Regions from separate parts of the Mesorhizobium sp. ESP-6-4 genome, predicted to be linked through region 3. Evidence: predicted binding sites of a transcription regulator. Region 3 holds the regulator's gene; each other region holds the start of a gene.

Region 1 (4,118 bases), on a different contig from region 3:
TAGCGGACACTGAAGTCATTCCGCCGCCTCGCGCTTCTCCTCGGCGGCCTTGTTCTCGTTTTCCCGCGCTTCGTATTCGACGCGCATGCGGCGAACCAGGCCGAGCTCGGCCTGGAAGTCGACATAATGCGGCAGCTTCAGATGCTCGACGAAACCGGTGGCCTGGACATTGTCGGAATGCGAGATGACGAATTCCTCGTCCTGCGCGGCGGCAACGACGTCCTCGCCGAGCTCGCCGGCGCGTAGCGCCCGGTCGCACAGCGCCATCGCCATCGCCTTGCGCTCGCTCTGGCCGAAGACCAGGCCGTAGCCGCGCGTGAACTGCGGCGGCGCCTTGGCCGAGCCCTTGAACTGGTTGACCATTTGGCATTCGGTGACGCGGATGGAGCCGAGCGGCACGGCGAAGGGCAACTCCGGCACGTCCAGCTCCAGCTCTACCTCGCCAATGCGTATCTCGCCGACAAAGGGATGGTCGCGGGCGTAGCCGCGCTGCGTCGAATAGCCGAGCGCCAGCAGAAAACCTTCGTCGCCGCGCGACAACGCCTGCAGGCGGATGTCGCGCGCCATCGGGAATTGCAGCGGCTCGCGCGTGATGTCGCCGGGCACGTGGTCAAGCGGCATCTCGCCATCGGCCTCGATCAGGCCTTCATGGGCGAGGATCGCCGAAACGCGCGGCATGGCCTCCGGCTCGGCCGGACGCTGCGCCGGCATCTCGACCTCGGCGCCGGCGGCAAGCTCTGGATCGAGCAGGCGGTGCGTATAGTCGAAGGTCGGGCCGAGCACCTGGCCGCCCGGCAGGTCCTTGTAGGTGGCCGAGACACGACGCTCGACCTGCATGGCGCCGGTGTCGACCGGATTGGTGTAGCCGAAGCGCGGCAGCGTGGTGCGGTAGGCGCGCACCAGAAAGATCGCCTCGATCATATCGCCGCGCGCCTGGGTAACGGCGAGAGCCGCGAGCTCGCGATCATAGAGCGAGCCTTCGCTCATCACCCGGTCGACGCCGAGCGCCAGCTGCTCGACAATCTGGTCGAGGCGCAGCGCCGGTACCGAGCGGTCGCCGCGGCGGCGGTCGGCAAGCAGGCGATGCGCATTGGCAATGGCGGCTTCGCCGCCTTTCACCGCGACATACATGTCATGCCTCCATCGTCTTGATGCGGGTGGTGCGCGGCAGGCAGGCAAGGTGGCCGGGCGCCGCCAGGATGATGTCGACGCCGCGCGGGAAACGCTGGTTGTTCTGCTTCCACTGCTCGACGAAATGGCGCGGCATGCCGGGAGGCGCGATCATCGAGGTCTTTTCGATCCCCGGACCTTCGAGCAGCAGCGATGGGCCCGAGGCAAGATCGTCGACCAAGAGGATCAGCGTCGTCGAGCGGTCGGGATATTCTTGCGTGCCTTGCGCAAAACCATCGAGCGCCGCCATCTCCTTCGGATTGGCGATCAGGGCGAAATGTGCGTCGGCCGGCGTGTTTGCCGAGGGCGCGCCGGTGTGGAAGCCGAGCCAGGCCTTGACCGCGGCTTCCGCCTGCAGCAGCTGGTCGAGCCAGACCGGCGTGTCGTTGTCGCAGAGCGAGAGCGCCACGGCGCCGGCCGTCGCCGACAGCGGCGCCGGCGGGCGGGCGAGCTGCGGCAGCGGCTGGACGGTGCCGGGGCGGGCCATCGCGTCCATGATGGCGCGGAACACCGCCTGGGCGTTGAAGACCGGCTCCGCGAAGCCGCCGTCGATCGATTGCGTGGCGATATCCATCAGTCCTCTCCGCGCACCATGGTGAAGAAATCCACTTTCGTGGCCGCCGTTTCGACGCGCTTTGTCTCGCGCGCCGCAGCAAGCGCGGCGCGCAAGGGCGCGGCGAGCTTTGTCTCGACCGCCTCGCGGTGCGCTGGGTCCTGCCACAGCGCGTCAGCGATCGCCGCTAGCTTGGCTTTTCCCTTGTCGCGGCCAAGCGCATAGGAGTGGCCGACCTGGCCGGAGGGCAGCCGCACCGTGGCGCGGGTGACCGTCGCTTCGCCGACATTGAACGGTGCGCCACCGCCGCCGATCCGCCCGCGCACCGTCACCAATCCGGTTTCAGGACCGCGCAAAAGCTCGGCCTCGGAGGGCAGGCCCGACTCGTTCCACAGGCGAGCGATGTCATCGGCCGCGGCATGCGCCAGCGTCGCCATCAAGGCTTTCCGCCCGGCCTGCTCGCGCGCTTCCTGTCCTCGCATGGCATCGCTCCTTGCATAAAGAAATTTGTCTATTGATATAGACAACTATACAAATTATACTCACTTGGTAACGGGAGTCCATGACGGGTGGATGACAACGGGTGCAAAAGTTTAGGGTGATGACGTTGGGGGCGGGGAAATGACCGGGCTGGCAAGCAGCGTCGAGAGGCGCAATGGCGTATCGCTATGGCGGCAGATCGCCGACAGGATCCTGCAGGCGATCGCCAATGGCGATTTCGCCGAGAATGCCGCGCTGCCGCCTGAAGTCGCGCTGGCCGAGCGCTACGGCGTCAACCGCCACACGGTGCGCAGCGCCATTGCAGCACTGGTGCAGGAAGGCGTGCTGAAGGCCGAGCAGGGACGCGGCACCTTCGTGTTGTCGCGCAAGCGGCTGTCCTATCCGATCGGCGCGCGGACGCGCTTCTCGACCGGGCTGCAGGGGCAGACGAGCGAGCGGCATATCGCGCTGCTGTCGTCGTCGACCGAGCCGGCCGGCCGGCGCATCGCCGAGGCGCTGGGCATCGCCAAAGGCGCTGCCGTCATCCGCCTGGAGACGCGCGGCGAGGCCGACGGTCATGCGGTGTCGCGCGCGACGACCTGGTTCGATGCCAAGCGCTTCGCCGGAATCGGGGCGGCAATGGCGGAAACGGGGTCGATCACCGCCTCACTGAAGCGCTTCGGCATCAACGATTATCTGCGGCATTCGACCGTGCTGTCGGCGCGCCACGCCGATGCCGACGACCTTGCAGCCCTCGATCTGCAGCCCGGCGCGATCGTGCTGGTCACAATTGCAATCAACGTGACGCTCGACGGTGAGCCAATCCAGTTCGCGGAGTCGCGCTTTCCGGCAGAGCGGGTGGAGCTGAAGTTGTCGGTGTTGTAGGGAGTGCCAGCCTTGTACGAGACCGTGATTGATCTGCTTCACGCTGATGTCAGGTCGCTTACTCGTCAGCGGCTTGGCGTTTGAGGCTCGCCTTCCCCCACTCCGTCTCGGCTTCGCCGAGCCACCTCTCCCCCCTCCGGAGGGAGAGGAAAGGAGCACGCTGGCGGCCGGAGAAGCAGTGTGTCCGGTTGAAGAGCGTTGGCTGCAAGGCTCGCACCCTTCCTCTCCCCCGTCGATCGGGGGAGAGGTGGCTCGGCGAAGCCGAGACGGAGTGGGGGGTCGACCTGTGCGGCGCTCCGTCAATTAGGGCTGAGTTCACCGCCTGTCATGTTATCACCCGACCTCAATGACCGCCTTGATCAGTCCTGACTTCTCGTGGGTCCATCGGGCAAGGTCGCGCGGCGTTCCGGCGAGCGTGGTGCGATGGGTGACGAGCTTGTTCAACGGCACAGCGCCGTTGCGGATCGAATCTGCGACATGGTCGAAATCGGCCTTCAGCGCGTTGCGGCTGCCGACCAGCATCATCTCGCGCTTATGGAATTCAGGGTCGGAGAAGGTGATGTCGTCCTTGACGACGCTGACCAGCACCAGCGTGCCGCCATGCGCGACGTGGGCGAAGGCCGACTGCACGGACTGGGTGTTGCCAGTCGCGTCGAACACGAGGTCGAACCCTTCGCCGGCTGTTGCCTGTTGGACCAGCTCGGCAGCCGGCGTCTTCGAGCTGTCCAGCGGGGCAAAGCCGAGCTGCTTCTCGGCGAAGCCGAGACGTTCGGCGCTCATGTCGAGCAGGCTGACATCCAGCCCGGCGATGCGCGCGAAGATCGCCGTGCCGAGGCCGATCGGGCCGGCGCCGATGACCAGCGTGCGCTGGCCGGGCAGCCCGAGCGATCGGCGCACGGCATGCGCGCCGATGGCCAGGAATTCGACCGCCGCGGCGTCGGCCAGCGACAGGCCGTTCGTCGGGTAGAGGTTCTGCGCCGGCACCAAAATTTCGTCGCACATGGCGCCGTCGCGATGGACGCCCAGCACC
Region 2 (4,118 bases), on a different contig from region 3:
CGGCCGCCGGTCCTGAAGCCGGCCCTGGGAAACTGCGGTCACGCGGCGCTGTTCTTCTTGCGGCGCTTGAACTGGGCAATGCGCTTGGGCGCATGCGATTTCAGCGCGTCGCCCCGCCCGGAGAGGCTCGGATTGGTCATGAAATATTCCTGCGCGTTGAACGGCTCCTCGCCCTCCTCCAGCACAACGCGCCGGGAGGTGCCGTCAGCCAATACGTCGAAACTTTGCTGGTTGTCCATGATGTTGCCCAGCATGATCTGGCCAAGCACCTGTTCATGCACAGTTGGATTGGTGATCGGTACCAGGGTCTCGACGCGGCGGTCGAGATTGCGCGGCATCATGTCGGCCGACGAGATGTAGACGACCGCCTCGTCCGACGGCAGGCCGTGGCCGTTGCCGAAGCAGAAGATGCGGCTGTGCTCGAGGAAGCGGCCGACGATCGATTTCACCCTTATGTTCTCGGAAAGACCCGGCACCTGCGGCCTCAGGCAGCAGATGCCGCGCACGACGAGGTCGACCTCGACGCCGGCGCGGCTGGCGTCGTAAAGCGCGTCGATGACGGTCGGATCGACCAGCGCGTTCATCTTCATCCAGATGCGCGCCGGCCGGCCGTCGCGGGCATGAACGATCTCGTCCAAGATGTGTTTCAGGATGCGCTTGCGCAGCGTGAAGGGCGATACGGCAAGGCGCATCTCCTCGGCGGGCTCGGCATAGCCGGTGATGAAATTGAAGAGCTGCGCGACATCGCGCGCGATCGTCGGGTCGGTGGTGAAGAAGGACAGGTCGGTGTAGATACGGGCGGTAACCGGGTGGTAGTTGCCGGTGCCGAGATGCACGTAGTTGCGCAGCCGGCCATCCTCGCGGCGCACGATCAAAGACATCTTGGCGTGGGTCTTCAGCTCCAGGAAGCCGAACACGACCTGCACGCCGGCGCGCTCGAGGTCGCGCGCCCAGCGGATGTTGGCTTCCTCGTCGAAGCGCGCCTTGAGCTCGACAAGTGCCGTGACCGACTTGCCGGCCTCGGCGGCGTCGATCAGCGCGCGCACGATCGGGCTGTCGTTAGAGGTGCGGTAGAGCGTCTGCTTGATCGCCACCACTTCCGGGTCGGCGGCGGCCTGGCGCAGGAACTGCACCACCACGTCGAAGGACTCGTAGGGGTGGTGGACGACGATGTCCTTCTCGCGGATGGCGGCGAAGCAGTCGCCGCCATGCTCGCGGATGCGCTCGGGGAAGCGCGGATTGTAGGGCGTGAATTTGAGGTCGTCGCGCGGGATGGCGACAATCTCGGATATCTGGTTGAGCGCCAGCGGACCGGTGAGCACGCTGATGCGGCTCGACGACACACCGAGCTCGCCGGCGACGAAGTCCCGCAACGCGGCCGGCATCAGCGTGTCGAATTCGATGCGGATCACCGAGCCGCGGCGGCGCCGCTTCAGCGCCGTTTCGAACAGGCGCACCAGGTCTTCCGACTCTTCCTCGACCTCGATGTCGCTGTCGCGGATGATGCGGAACGTGCCGGAGCCCTTGACCTCGTAGCCGGGGAAAAGCTTGCCGATATAGATGCCGACCACTTCCTCCAGCGGGATGAAGCGCACATGGTGCTTGCGGTCGGGCAGGCGGATGAAACGCCTGAGCGCCACCGGCAGGCGCAGCAGCGCGCTCATCTCCTCGCCATTCTTGCGATGGCGCAATTGCAGGGCGATGGAAAAGCCGAGATTGGGGATGAACGGAAACGGATGCGCCGGGTCGATCGACAGCGGCGTCATTACCGGGAAAACCTGTTCCTGGAAATGCTCCTCCAGCCAGGCCTTCTCATCCTTGGTCAGCGCGTCGCGGGTGATGCTCTCGATGCCTTCCTTGTTGAGCAGCGTCATCAGCGCCGAGAGGCTCTTCTGCTGGTCTTCCTGAAGGCGCTCGACCTCCCGCAGCAACTGCTCGAGCTGCTGTTCGGGCGTGCGGCCGTCCGGGCTCTTCAGCGCGATGCCCTCGCGGACCTGGCCGGCAAGGCCGGCGACGCGCACCATGAAGAACTCGTCGAGATTGGCGGCAGAAATCGACAGGAAGCGGACGCGTTCAAGCAGCGGATGATGCTCGTTCAGCGATTCCTCCAGCACGCGGCGGTTGAATTGCAGCCAGGAGAATTCGCGGTTGACGAAACGATCGGGATTGCCGCCGTCGGGGCTTGCGGCCTCGACGGTGATGAACTCGCTCTGCACAGGCTTCAGTTCGTTCATGGTTTCCTGCTCTTGCCCGCAACCGTTCCCAGGAGGCGCCGCATACTGCCGTTAAACGACGCTCTAGCATGTCTTTATGACGCATGATCGTCACGGAATCGCTCCGGCACCGGCCCCATGCGCTTAACCGGCTCAACTTATCCTCTGCCAGCCTTTTGCGACAGTTTGATTTCATCGATCTTGCAAACTGGCCTGTTATGCTCCAGATGCAAACTGGTCACACCCACTGGCCGAACCCAATTGGAGACGACGATGGCAGGCGGCAGCATTCCCCATTTCCAGAACGACGCGGGCCATCCGGTCATCGAGATCGGCGTCAAGGAATTCATGTGCACCGGCGCCAACCCGCCCTTCGACCATCCGCATGTGTTCCTCGACATGGGCGACGACAATGAAAAGGTCTGCCCTTACTGCTCGACGCTCTACCGCTATTCACCGTCGCTGAAGGCGACGGAAACGCAGCCGGCCGGCTGCCTTTATGTCGACCAGGCCGCCTGACGCGGCAAATCATGAACGACTGCTAGATCATGACTGAAGCACGGTCCCGGCAAATCGTCATCGCCGGGGCTGGCATCGCCGGGCTGACGGCGGCGCTTGCCTTCGTCGAGCGCGGTTATCCGGTAAAACTGTTCGAGCAGGCAAAACAGCTGGAAGCGGCCGGTGCCGGCCTCCAGCTTTCCCCCAACGCGACCCGGATCCTGCGGCGGCTCAGCGTGCTCGATCGACTGCTGCCCAACGCGATCCGGCCGCGAGCGGTGGTGCTGAAGGACGCAAGGAGCCTGCGAGAGCTGGCGCGCGTGCCGCTTGGGGAAACCGCAGAAAAGCGCTGGGGGGCGCCCTATCTCGTGGCGCACCGCGCCGACCTGCAGGCGGCGCTGATGGCGGCGGTGGCGGAACGGCCCGGTATCGCGCTTGTCACCGGCGCTCGTGTTGCCGGCATCGCCGTCGACCCGCAAAGCGTGACCGCGACGGTCGAGGTCGACGGCAAAGCGACGAATATCGCGGGCGACCTGCTGGTCGCAGCCGACGGCGTTTGGTCCTCGGTCCGCGCCGGGCTTGTCCGGACGGCCGGCTTTTCGGCAAGCCGCTTTTCGGGCGAGCTCGCTTGGCGCGCGACGATCGCGGCGGAAAGCGCCGCCGGCCAGGCTTTCGCGCAAATCGGCGCGACTGACAGCGTCACCACCTTCCTGCATCCCGGCTTCCACATGGTTGCCTATCCGGTGAGCAAGGGCAGCGCCTTCAACCTTGCCGCCTTCACCAAGGGCCAGCACATTGCCGAAGGCTGGTCCGGCCATGCCGACCCCGCGATCCTCTCAGGCGCCATCCGAGGCACGGCGACGGGGCTGTCGAGGCTGGTGGCGCTCGCCGGCCCCTGGACGGCGTTCCCCATCCACACGGTCGAGCAGCGCCGCTGGACGATGCCGGAGGGCATAGCGCTGATCGGTGACGCCGCGCACGCCATGACGCCCTTCGCGGCGCAAGGCGCGGCCATGGGGATCGAGGATGCCGCTATGCTCGCCAATCTCGTTGCCGACTTCCCCGGCGATCCAGCTCGAGGCCTCGCCATCTGGGAAAATCTCAGACGCCCGCGCATCGAGAAGGTGCTGAAACGCGGAGCGCTCAATCGGCTGGCCTGGCACGCCTGGGGACCGGTGGCGATCACACGCAATCTGGTGCTGGCGGCGCGACCGGCGGAAAAGCTCGCGGCGGACCTGGACTGGCTCTATGGGTGGGAGGAGCGGGGGGTTGTGCGGCGGTAGCGTCTGCCACCAGATGGATAGGCCGGCGGGACAGCACCCCCTCTGCCCTGCCGGGCATCTCCCCCGCGAGGGGAAGATTGGCAGCTTGGGCGCTGGCTCCCGCCTTGCGACGTTGATGATTGGC
Region 3 (4,118 bases):
GCCGCCACCACCGGGCTCAGCCACTCGACCATTTCGGCGATCTCCGCCGACCTGATCCAGGAGGGCATTCTCACCGAAAGCAAGGCCAGCGAGCCGACGGCGTTGAAGCGCGGCCGGCCGCAGATCGGCCTGGCGCTGAACCCTGAAGCCGCCGCGGTGCTGACCGTGGTGTTGTCGCTGAACTTCCTGTCGGTCGCCGTGATCGATTATGCCGGTCAGGTTGTTGCCGAGGAGCAGCAGCGCCTGGACACGCTTGTCATGCCCCGCGACGAGCTGATCGGCGAATGCGTGGCGATCGTGCGGCGCCGGCTGCAGGATCCCGACCTCGACGTTGGCAGCGTCGCCCGCATCGCCATGGGCATTCAGGGCATCACCGATTCTAATGCACGCGCCATGCTCTGGTCGCCGATAACGCCGCTGACCGACATTCCTTTCGCCGACATTCTCGAGAAGGAGTTCGGCATCTCCGCCACCATGGAGAACGACTGCAACATGATGGCGGTAGCGCTGCAATGGCGCGACCCGGAGCGCTATCGCGACGACTTCATCGCCATCCTGTTGTCGCACGGCATCGGCATGGGTCTCGTGCTCAAGGGTGCGCTGTTCACCGGCACGCATTCCTCCGGCGGTGAGTTCGGCCACATGATTCACCGCCCGGGCGGGGCGCTTTGCCGCTGCGGCCGCCGCGGCTGCGTCGAGGCCTATGCCGGCAACTATGCGATCTGGCGCAGCGCCATGAAAATGAGCGAGGACGCCGAGCCGGTCGACGTCGGCGACGCCGACATGCGGGCCCTTGCCGCGAAGGCGCGCGAGAGGGACGGCCCCGAACGGGAGGCTTACCGCCGGGCCGGCGAGGCGCTTGGTTTCGGTCTCGGCAGCCTGTTCGCCCTCATCGACCCGGCGCCCGTCGCCATGGTCGGCGTCAGCGCGGCCGCCTTCGACCTGATCGAGCCGGCGCTGCGCGAGGCGATCGCCCAGACGGCCGGCGGCCAGCACTCCGAATCGATCTCCTTCGACACCGAGCCGAACGAACTGCCGCTGATCCGCGAAGGCTGCGCCATGCGCGCGCTGACCTTCGTCGACCAGGAGATTTTCGCGCCGGGAGGCCAGGCAAGAGCGGGGACGGGAAAGAACGTGGCCTGAGGCAGCCTTGAAGAGGTCCGGGGACAGCAGCAGACGATTGAAATTAGCGAAGGGAAGGCCCCGCAGCTTCGTCATTCCAGGGCGGAGCAGGAGCGAAGCTCCGTCGCGGAGACCCTGGAATCCATGCCGCTACCTCACGCGTCGAGCGCAGCGGCACAGAATTCTGGACTGTCGCAACGCATCGACATCACGGAATGAATCCTCGGGTCTGCGCTGCGTCGCTGCGCTCCTTGCTCCGCCCGTGGATGACGAAGCACAAGCGTCTCGGCTAATCGCCAATGCACGCGATCCGATGCTGGAGACAGAATCCGTCAGCGCCTCGGCGCCTTACCCCTAATCTTCCCTGATCGCGTAACCTGCGCCTCGGATGGTACGTATGACATCCGGCATGCGGCCGTTGTTGACCGCCTTGCGCAGGCGGCCGACATGGACGTCGACGGTGCGTTCGTCGATATAGATCGTCTCGCCCCAGACATTGTCGAGCAGCTGGCTGCGCGAGAACACCCGGCCGGGATGACGCATCATGAATTCCAGCAGCCGGAACTCGGTCGGGCCGAGCCTGATCTCGCTCTTCTTGCGGTAGACGCGGTGCGACTCGCGGTCGAGCACGATGTCGCCGACCTTGAGCACGCTGGACAGCACCTCCGGCTTGGCGCGGCGCAGCAGCGCCTTGACGCGCGCCATGAACTCCGGCGTCGAGAACGGCTTGACCAGATAGTCGTCGGCGCCGGTCGAAAGGCCGCGCACGCGGTCGCTTTCCTCGCCCCGCGCTGTCAGCATGATGATCGGCAACCGCTCTGTCTCGGGCCGCATCCTGAGACGCCGGCAGAGCTCGATGCCGGAAACCGCCGGCACCATCCAGTCGAGCACGAGCAGGTCGGGAACGTTTTCCTGAAGGCGGATTTCGGCCTCGTCGCCGCGGGTCACCACTTCGACCTGGTAACCCTCGGATTCGAGATTGTAGCGGAGCAGCACCCCAAGCGGCTCCTCGTCCTCCACCACCATGATGCGTGGCGCGATCATTGGCAGGTACCTTCGTCAGGCCGCCGGCGCCGACATTGTCGTCTCGTCCTGCTTGGGACGATTCGCGGGCAATTGCGTGCCGGTCAGCACATAATAGGCGTTCTCGGCGATGTTGGTCACATGGTCGCCGATGCGCTCGAGATTCTTGGCGCAGAACAGAAGATGCGTGCAGGCGGTGATGTTGCGCGGGTCTTCCATCATGTAGGTCAGGAGCTCCCGGAAGACGGATGTGTATTTGACGTCGATGCGCTCGTCGTCGTTGCGAAGCTTGGCCAGCGCCGTGGCGTCGCCCACCGTATATTCCTGGATCACGGCCTGGACCTGGATCAGCACCAGCTGCGCCATGGAATCGATCGAATGCGTGAGGTCGCGCGGCGCGGCGCTGACGCCGACCGAGCCGACGCGCTTGGCGATGTTCTTGGCGAGGTCGCCGATGCGTTCGAGGTCGCCCGCCATGCGGATCGAGCCGACCACATTGCGCAGGTCGTCGGCCATCGGCTGGCGCTTGGCGATCAGCGTGATGGCACGGTCGTCGAGCTCGCGCTGGCGCGCGTCCATGATGGCATCGTCGGAAACGACGCGCTGCGCCATGGCATTGTCGGTCTCGAGCAGGGCCTTGGTCGAAGCGCCGACCATCGAGCTGGCGAGATCGCCCATGTCGTTGATGAGCCGGCTGATCTGCCTCAGATCCTCGTCGAAGGAAGCGACGGTATGTTCGGCCATGATGATGTCCTCGTATGAGCTCAGCCGAAGCGGCCGGTGATGTAGTCCTGCGTGCGCTTTTCGCGGGGCGAGGTGAAGATCTTCTCGGTCCGGTCGAACTCCACCAGCTCGCCCAGATACATGAACGCCGTCTGCCGCGACACGCGCGCCGCCTGCTGCATGTTGTGGGTGACGATGACGATCGTGTAGTCGGCCTGCAGCTCGTCGATCAGTTCCTCGATCTTGGCGGTCGACAGCGGATCGAGCGCCGAGGCCGGCTCGTCGAGCAGGATGACCTCGGGCTTCACCGCAACGGTACGGGCGATGCACAGGCGCTGCTGCTGGCCGCCCGAGAGGCTGAGGCCGCTGGCGTTGAGCTTGTCCTTGACCTCGTTCCAGAGTGCTGCGCGCTTCAGCGCCTGCTCGACGCGGCTGTCCATCTCGGCCTTGCTGATCTTCTCATAGAGCCTGACGCCGAAAGCGATGTTCTCGTAGATCGACATCGGGAACGGCGTCGGCTTCTGGAACACCATGCCGATCTTGGTGCGCAGCAGATTGAGGTCCTGCGAGCGGTCGAGGATGTTCTTGCCGTCGAGCAGCACCTGGCCCTCGGCGCTCTGTTTCGGATAGAGCTCATAGATGCGGTTGAGCACGCGCAGCAGCGTCGACTTCCCGCAGCCCGACGGGCCGATGAAGGCGGTCACGCTGCGCTCGGGCAGGGACAGGTTGATGTCCTTCAGCGCCTTCGACTGGCCATAGTAGAAATTGAGGTTCTTGACCTCGATCTTGGCCTTCTCGACGGTCGTGTCGGCTGCGTTCAGGTCGGTGGACAACATCGGTTTCATCTGTCCTCTCTGCGTCCGGTTAGGCTGCGGGCGATGATGCTCAGCCCGAGAACCGTCAGGGTGATTATGAGTGCGCCCGTCCAGGCCAGTTGCTGCCATTCCTCGTAAGGGCTGAGAGCGAACTGGAAGATGGTTACCGGCAGGCTGGCCATCGGCGCATTGAGATTGCTCGACCAGAACTGGTTGTTGAGCGCGGTGAAGAGAAGCGGCGCCGTCTCGCCGGAGATGCGGGCGATCGCCAAAAGGATGCCGGTGACGATGCCGGAGAGTGCCGCGCGATAGGCAACCGAGCGGATCACCACCCAGCGCGGCGCTCCGATGGCGGTGCCTGCTTCGCGCAGCGCGTTGGGCACAAGGTTCAGCATGTCCTCGGTGGTGCGCACCACGACGGGGATCACCAGGATC

The links. Region 3 encodes PhoB, which activates phosphate uptake and scavenging genes when phosphate is short. Its sites were predicted from a motif close to TGTCATNNANCTGTCAT; they were not measured.
Region 1: a site for PhoB is predicted at 2,286-2,302, ahead of phnF (phosphonate metabolism transcriptional regulator PhnF). Genes of this name have one in related genera too.
Region 2: a site for PhoB is predicted at 2,392-2,408, ahead of LB523_RS06130 (RNA degradosome polyphosphate kinase). Genes of this name have one in related genera too.

The regions. Positions count from the first base shown of each region.
Region 1 covers NZ_JAIUGS010000014.1:28,296-32,413, forward strand. Annotated here, with positions in the region: gene LB523_RS21640 (hypothetical protein) at 1-13, shown strand, start outside; gene LB523_RS21645 (carbon-phosphorus lyase complex subunit PhnI) at 16-1,131, opposite strand; gene phnH (phosphonate C-P lyase system protein PhnH) at 1,133-1,744, opposite strand; gene phnG (phosphonate C-P lyase system protein PhnG) at 1,744-2,205, opposite strand; gene phnF (phosphonate metabolism transcriptional regulator PhnF) at 2,345-3,088, shown strand; gene LB523_RS21665 (zinc-binding alcohol dehydrogenase family protein) at 3,422-4,118, opposite strand, start outside.
Region 2 covers NZ_JAIUGS010000002.1:474,608-478,725, reverse strand. Annotated here, with positions in the region: gene ppx (exopolyphosphatase) at 1-42, opposite strand, end outside; gene LB523_RS06130 (RNA degradosome polyphosphate kinase) at 39-2,234, opposite strand; gene LB523_RS06125 (zinc-finger domain-containing protein) at 2,487-2,732, shown strand; gene LB523_RS06120 (FAD-dependent monooxygenase) at 2,762-3,994, shown strand.
Region 3 covers NZ_JAIUGS010000003.1:403,415-407,532, reverse strand. Annotated here, with positions in the region: gene LB523_RS09125 (ROK family protein) at 1-1,143, shown strand, start outside; gene phoB (phosphate regulon transcriptional regulator PhoB) at 1,477-2,166, opposite strand; gene phoU (phosphate signaling complex protein PhoU) at 2,182-2,889, opposite strand; gene pstB (phosphate ABC transporter ATP-binding protein PstB) at 2,910-3,713, opposite strand; gene pstA (phosphate ABC transporter permease PstA) at 3,710-4,118, opposite strand, start outside.